Linked DNA regions of Armatimonas rosea. The protein of the gene in region 2 binds, or shares a complex with, the protein of the main gene of each other region. Links are inferred from orthologs where the notes say so. Each region holds a gene or a part of one and is shown on either strand. Other genes may lie near its edges. The genes, in order: mnmG and mnmE.

The links.
Region 1: the proteins of mnmE (region 2) and mnmG are in contact, whole or in part, in a solved structure (PDB 9HIP), measured with the Escherichia coli proteins. The link is inferred for Armatimonas rosea from one-to-one orthologs.

What each region holds. Positions count from the first base shown.
Region 1 is NZ_JACHGW010000001.1:1,082,632-1,085,874, forward strand. What follows is about bases 234-3,163. They hold mnmG (tRNA uridine-5-carboxymethylaminomethyl(34) synthesis enzyme MnmG), read right to left. Parts: upstream 2,689-3,163; coding sequence 778-2,688; downstream 234-777. Other genes in these bases: HNQ39_RS04950 (GNAT family N-acetyltransferase), read right to left, coding at 234-310; HNQ39_RS04955 (hypothetical protein), read right to left, coding at 356-772; HNQ39_RS04965 (universal stress protein), read right to left, coding at 2,737-3,163. Outside these bases: more of HNQ39_RS04950, read right to left, coding at 1-233; more of HNQ39_RS04965, read right to left, coding at 3,164-3,243. UniProt on the Escherichia coli protein: NAD-binding protein involved in the addition of a carboxymethylaminomethyl (cmnm) group at the wobble position (U34) of certain tRNAs, forming tRNA-cmnm(5)s(2)U34.
Region 2 is NZ_JACHGW010000004.1:693,355-696,565, reverse strand. The notes cover bases 1-2,898. They hold mnmE (tRNA uridine-5-carboxymethylaminomethyl(34) synthesis GTPase MnmE), read right to left. Parts: upstream 2,159-2,898; coding sequence 842-2,158; downstream 1-841. Other genes in these bases: HNQ39_RS22690 (hypothetical protein), read right to left, coding at 2,684-2,898; HNQ39_RS22695 (hypothetical protein), read right to left, coding at 2,168-2,674; upp (uracil phosphoribosyltransferase), read left to right, coding at 218-838; HNQ39_RS22710 (ComF family protein), read left to right, coding at 1-195. Also shown: more of HNQ39_RS22690, read right to left, coding at 2,899-2,953; HNQ39_RS22685 (hypothetical protein), read left to right, coding at 3,078-3,211. UniProt on the Escherichia coli protein: Exhibits a very high intrinsic GTPase hydrolysis rate. Involved in the addition of a carboxymethylaminomethyl (cmnm) group at the wobble position (U34) of certain tRNAs, forming tRNA-cmnm(5)s(2)U34.

The DNA.
Region 1 (3,243 bases), on a different replicon or contig from region 2:
TGACCTCCGCCAGCTCGGGACGAAGAAAGCGAAGCCCCCCCATTCCCGCCAGCTGACCGTCGGCCTTGACCAGATAGAAGATGCCACGCGGCGGCGGATCGCCACAGACCTTGTCGATTATTGTGGGCACATACTCGCGAACCGGCATCCCCGTGACCTCATCCACAGGCACCCCAAACAGGCTCTCGATCTCTGTAAAGACCCACGAGAGGTACTCGATATTGAGCTCCGTGAGCTCCGCCCGGTGAGAGGCGACATTGGCAACGACAAATTCGTGATGGGGCATGGTGGGCTCGGTCTGACGAGCCATTCTACCTGATCTCAACATCTGCCATAGAGCAGGGAGCGCAGGCCTTTACGAAGGGGGAAAAACGGTCTTCTGAGGCACATTCCTGCCGGCTCCGAGCCAGCGACGGTGATGCCAGACGGTTGTGTTCAAGGAACGGGAGAGCGTCTGTCCTACAAAGGCAACCAAAGGCGCGACCGTCTCTGGGGGGAGTGCGCTTGTGTAAGGAATGAGGAGAGTCATCCCAAAGTTGCAGCCCGGCGGCACGGTCGCATCCCAGTGCTGCAAGGTCCCTTCTTCGTAGGGGCGGGAGAGATTGTACTCAACCCCCTCCTTCACCGCGATTCCCCACTCAGTCTCGTTTTCGTTGTCGTAGCGGAACGGTGGGAGCTCCAGGGCAGTGCGAGCAATCTCACAAAGCTCTTCCAGAGGGAACTCTGTGCGAAAGGCGAGGTGCTCCATAAACTTGGTTTCGTTGGGGCGCATGGGATTTAGGAAGAGCCGGCCTTTCGGCTCACTAAGTAGATATGAAGTGCAGAGATGTCGGCGGGGTTGATGCCGGGAATTCTTGCCGCTTGTCCGAGCGTGGCGGGGCGGAGGCGGCTCCATTTTTCCAGGGCTTCGTTGGCGATGGATGGCACGAGCGCGTAGTCCAGATCGGTGGGGAGGGCGAGGTGGTCGGCGCGGCGGGCGACATCGATCTGTAGCTCCTCGCGGCGGATGTAGGCATCGTAGCGGGCGGTGATGAAGCACTGCTCTAGGCCATCGGCGTAGTGCGTCGGGTCGAGGCCGGCGAGGCTTGCGACCGACTCCAGGCTCACTTCCGGGCGGCGGAGCAGGTCGAGATAGGAGAGGCGCGCGGTGATGGGCGCAAAGCCGAGCGCTTCCAGGCGTGGGCTGTCCAGTCCCCCGACCGTGTTCTCGGTGAGGGTCTTCTCGACATGCTCGATACGTGCCTTGCGCTCCTGGAAAAGCTCCCACTGCTCGTCGCCCACCAGCCCGAGGGCACGGCCCATGGGGGTGAGGCGCAGGTCGGCGTTGTCGTTGCGTAGGGTCAGGCGGAACTCGGCGCGGCTGGTGAGCAGGCGGTAGGGGTCGTTGACACCCTTGGTCACCAGATCGTCCACCATGACCCCCATGTAGGCATCGCTGCGGGTCAGGCTCCACGGCTTGCGGCCCTGCACATAGAGCGCCGCGTTGGCCCCCGCGATCAGCCCCTGGCCCGCCGCCTCTTCGTAGCCCGACGTCCCATTGAGCTGCCCGGCAAAGAACAGCCCCTCGACCCGCTTGGTCATGAGCGCCGATGTCAGCTCCGTGGGCGGGACGGCATCGTACTCCACGGCGTAGCCCGGCTTCAGCATCACGGCGTCTTCGAGGCCGGGGAGGGTCTTGACAAACTCCGCCTGCACCTCGGCGGGGAGGCTCGTGCTCATGCCCTGCACATAGACCTGCGGCGTGTCCCAGCCCTCTATTTCGAGGAAGACTTGGTGGCGGTCCTTGTCGGCAAAGCGCACGACTTTGTCCTCAATCGACGGGCAGTAGCGGGGCCCGACCCCCTCGATCTGCCCGCCGTACATCGCCGAGCGGTGGAGGTTCTCGCGGATGACCTTGTGGGTTGCCTCGTTGGTCCAGGTGAGATACGCCGCCAGGAGGCCGTCGTGGCTTCGCTTGGGCGTGCGAAAGCTCAGCGATGGGCAGTCCGGCTCGGTGGGCTGTGCCTCGGTGCGGGAAAAGTCGATCGTGTTCTTATCCATCCGGGGCGTCGTCCCGGTCTTGAGCCGCAGGAGCGGAAAGCCCAGCGACGAGAGCGATGCCGAGAGCCCGTAGGCTGCCGCCTCATCGTTGCGCCCCGCCTCCCACTTGTCCTCGCCGCGGTGGCAGAGCCCGCGCAGAAAGGTCCCCGTGGTCACGACAACCGTCTTGGCCGCGAGCTGTGTCCCGTCCGAAAGCGTCACGCCCAGCACCTGCCGGGCTCCCCCACCGCCGAAGGCGGATTTGAGTCCCGCTTCGCGGGTGGGGGCGGGGGGGGCGATCAGCGCCTCGACCATCGCCTCGCGGAGCGTGAGATTGGGCTGGTTTTGGAGATAGGCCTGCATCGCCGCGGGGTACTTCTCCACATCGACCTGTGCCCGGATCGCCCGAACCGCGGGGCCCTTTCCCGTGTTGAGCATCCTAATGTGGGTGAGAGTCGCATCGGAGATCAGCCCCATCGCCCCGCCGAGCGCGTCCACTTCCCGCACCACATGGCCCTTGGCCGGGCCACCAATCGAGCAGTTGCAGGGCAGCCACCCGATCCGATCCAGCCGCCCCGTCACCAGAAGCGTCTTACAGCCAAGCCGCGCCGCCGCCAGCGCCGCCTCACACCCCGCGTGCCCGCCCCCGATCACCAGAACATCAAACATGATGCTATTCTATCGCCGCAGAGTGGCCGTTTGCTTGAGATCGCCCGGCTAGCCCCGGAGCACGAGGACGCTCTTGTGGCAGGTGGTGACAGCGCGAAAGGAGACACTTCCGAGGGTGAGGCGCTCCAGCAGGGTCTGGCCCTTGGCACCAAGAATCAGGAGATCGGCCCCGGTCTCTGCGAGCGCGGTGTCGATGGCCTCGGAGATAGAGCCGCGGGCGATCCGGCTGTCGATGGCACCCTCGGTGAGCCCCAGGCTCTTGCCGAGCACGGTCGCCGCCTTGGCCGTGACCTCCTCCACCTCCTGGATGGGGCGTCCATAAACCTCATGGGCAATCTCTTGGGCGAGGTGGTCTGTGGCGGCACGGTAGGCGGGGGGCAGGACATGTAGGAGAGTGAGCTGACCAAGCCCGTGGGGGGCCCAGCGGCTCAGCCGTGCCAGTGCCTTCTCCATGTACTCGGAGTGATCCGTTGCGATCAGGACTTTGAGCGGCTCTTGTGGGATGGGGCCACGGGTGAGCAAGACGCTCTGCTCGGCTCCCTCGACCAGGGCGCG
Region 2 (3,211 bases):
GGGGCGGCGCAGCGCCTCGCCAACCTCTCCCCGACGGACTTTGAGGTTACGGACCCGGCTTTGCTGGCGGGCAAGCGGCTGCTCCTGATCGACGATGTCATGACCACGGGGGCGAGCCTGCACTGCGCCGCCGCTACGCTCCTCAAGGCCGGGGCGGCGGGGGTCGAGGCGCTGGCGCTCTCCCGCTCGTTCTGAGCCGGCGGTGTAAAATGGGGGTATGGCAATCCATCTCTGCTCCCACCCGCTGGCCCAGCACCTGCTCACGGGCCTGCGCTCTACCGAGACCAACCCCCAGCACTTTCGCCCGCTCGCACGGCGCTTGACCACACTCCTCGCGCTGGAGGCGACCGCTGATCTCCCGACCATGGCCTCCCCGATTACCACCCCTCTGGAGCCAATGGAGGGGCAGGTCCTTGCCCATGGGATTGTGGTGATCCCGATCCTACGGGCGGGGCTGGCGATGCTGGAGCCGTTCTTGGAGCTCTTTCCCGATGTCTCCGTGGGCTACATCGGGCTGGAGCGCGACCATGCGACCGCGGTGGCGGCGAGCTACTACTGCAAGCTCCCACAGGTACAGGGCTGCACGACCCTGGTGGTGGACCCGATGCTGGCCACGGGCGGCTCGGCGGGCCAGGCGATCGACCATGTAAAGGCGGCGGGCGCGACCGATGTCCGCCTCGTGTGTGTGGTGGCGGCTCCCGAGGGCGTGGCGGCGGTCGAGGCGGCGCACCCCGATGTCCCGATCTACGCCGCGGCGCTGGACCGGGAGCTCAATGCGAAAAAGTACATCTGCCCCGGCCTCGGCGACTTCGGCGACCGGCTCTACGGGACGCTCTAGCGCTCACTTGCCGATACAGAACCGGGAGAAGATTCCCTGGATGATCTCCTCGCGGGTGGTCTGGCCCGTGAGCTCCCCAAGGGCGGCGAGGGCACCGTGCGTGTCCACGGCGATCAGCTCGGCGGGGAGCCCAAGGGCGAGGGTCACGCGGGCGTCGTGGATTTGGGCAGCGGCGCGGCGGAGGGCATCTTCGTGGCGGGCTCGCGTGAGCAGGGGGGCGTCGCTGGCGGGAACCGATGTCCCGATCACCGCTTGGACCAGCGCATCGAGCCCCTCCCCGGTGCGGGCGGAGATCGCCACGGCGGGGTGGGGGGCAAAGCGCTCCAGCTCTGGGGAGGCCAGATCGGACTTGTTTACCGCGATCACAAAGCTCTGCTCGGGCAGGGCGAGGGGCTCGGGGCGGGTGGCATCGACCACGACAATCACCACATCGGCGGTCGCGACCGCGGCACGGGCACGGGCGACCCCGATACGCTCCACGGGATCGTCGGTCTCGCGCAGCCCGGCGGTGTCGAGGACGCGTACCGGTACGCCGGCCAAGACCAGCTCCTCGGCCAGAATGTCGCGGGTCGTGCCGGCGAGCTCCGTGACAATGGCGCGCTCCGCTCCGGCGAGGGCGTTCAGAAGCGAAGACTTCCCGACATTGGGGGCACCGGTCAGGGCGACGGTGAGCCCTTCTGTGAGCCGCCTGCCGTACGCCGCTCCCGCCAGGAGACGCTCCAGGCGCTGCGCGGCGCGGCCGAGCGGGGCCTCGACAGTCTCCGGCACGAGCTCGCCCACGTCCTCCGGGAAGTCGATCGTCGCCTCCAAGCGGGCGAGGGCTTCTTGGAGCTCGGCGGCGATGCGGTGCGCCTCCTGCGAGAGGCTCCCGTCGAGCTGGCGGCGGGCGGCGCGCTGTGCTGCCACGGAGCGTGCAGAGATCAGGTCCGCGAGGGCCTCCGCTTGGGCGAGGTCGAGCTTCCCGTTGTGAAACGCCCGCTCCGAGAACTCTCCCGGACGTGCCAAGCGAGCCCCGGCGGCCAGGAACGCCTGTAGGACCTGAGCCAGGGTGAGCATCCCCCCGTGCCCCTGAAACTCGACCACATCCTCACCGGTGAAGGAGTGCGGTCCGATAAAGTGCACCAAGAGGCCATCGTCGAGGGATTCCCCGCTCTGCGGATCGTAGACCGTGGCACGCTTGAGCAGGCGAGGTGGCTGGTCTTGAAGGGAGCGACGCACGACCTGCGCGGCGATTGTCCGCGCATTGGGGCCGGAGAGGCGGACGATCCCCACGCCCGCGGCACCGGTGGCGGTGGCGATTGCCGCAATGGTGTCAGTCATGCGAGCGGACTACCGTGGCGGCGCGGCAAAGGGACGCTGGCCGGGGATATCCAAGGGGGGAGCCTCGGAGTTGAGGTCCTGTGACTGCCCGGTGCGTGCCCCCCCTAGGTTGGGGATCAGGCGGGTGGCGTTCATCAAGAGGGGATAGAGGGAGACTACGGCGATCACCCCATTGAGCAGGGTCCCGACCAGGCCAAAGAGAATATTCCACCAGCCGATCTGGTGCTTCCGGCGTTCATCGAGCATGAGAAAGACCAGCCCCACGGGGATCGCCAGCATGGGAAAGAGGACGCCCATCGCCACCGACGACCAAAACGCAGCGGGGGACTCACTCCGCAGCTCGGGAGCGGGCAGGGGGCGTGCCAGTGGAGGTGCTCCGGCGGGGACGGCGCTCATCGGAGCAGGCGCGGCGGCAGGCGGCGGAGCGCTCAGGACCTTGCCACACTTCCAGCAGGCAGCCTGGGTGGCAAAGTTATTGGAGCCGCAGGCGGCGCAGACAACACGCTCGTTGGACATGGGGCAGCCTTACTGAGGAAGCGTCGGTTCGGGGCGTGCTAGGCCGCCGTGTTCTGGAGTCTTTTCAAAGGGATTGAAGCCACTGGTGCGAAAGGCCATCATGCCCAGAAATCCAACCGCAAGAATCACGACAGCAACCATAGTCGCCCGACGGCCCTTGTCGGCGTTGGAGAGCTTGGGGACGATCACATCGGTGGTGGTGGTGACACTGGTGGAGTTAAATTTCTTAAGATTGAGCCCCGTGGACTCGGTCTTGGGAGAATTGCTAGGATCTGCCATAGTAGCCTCTTTGTACCATGCCGCAGAAAAAGAATCTTGAAACTTTTTGAGGACCAACCGATTCTAACGGCATACAGCTTGTATACGCAAGACTGGGACAGAGTGTGACCAAGTGAGCAAAAAAATGACCCCTGAGGAAATCACGACCGACGATAGCAACGAGGAGGCCTTTGCTTCTCTCCTGAAGCAGGCGTCTTCGGCACCGATGGTGACCATGCTACCGCCAGGGCTCTCCGAGCGGATCGCCGCCTCGACCTA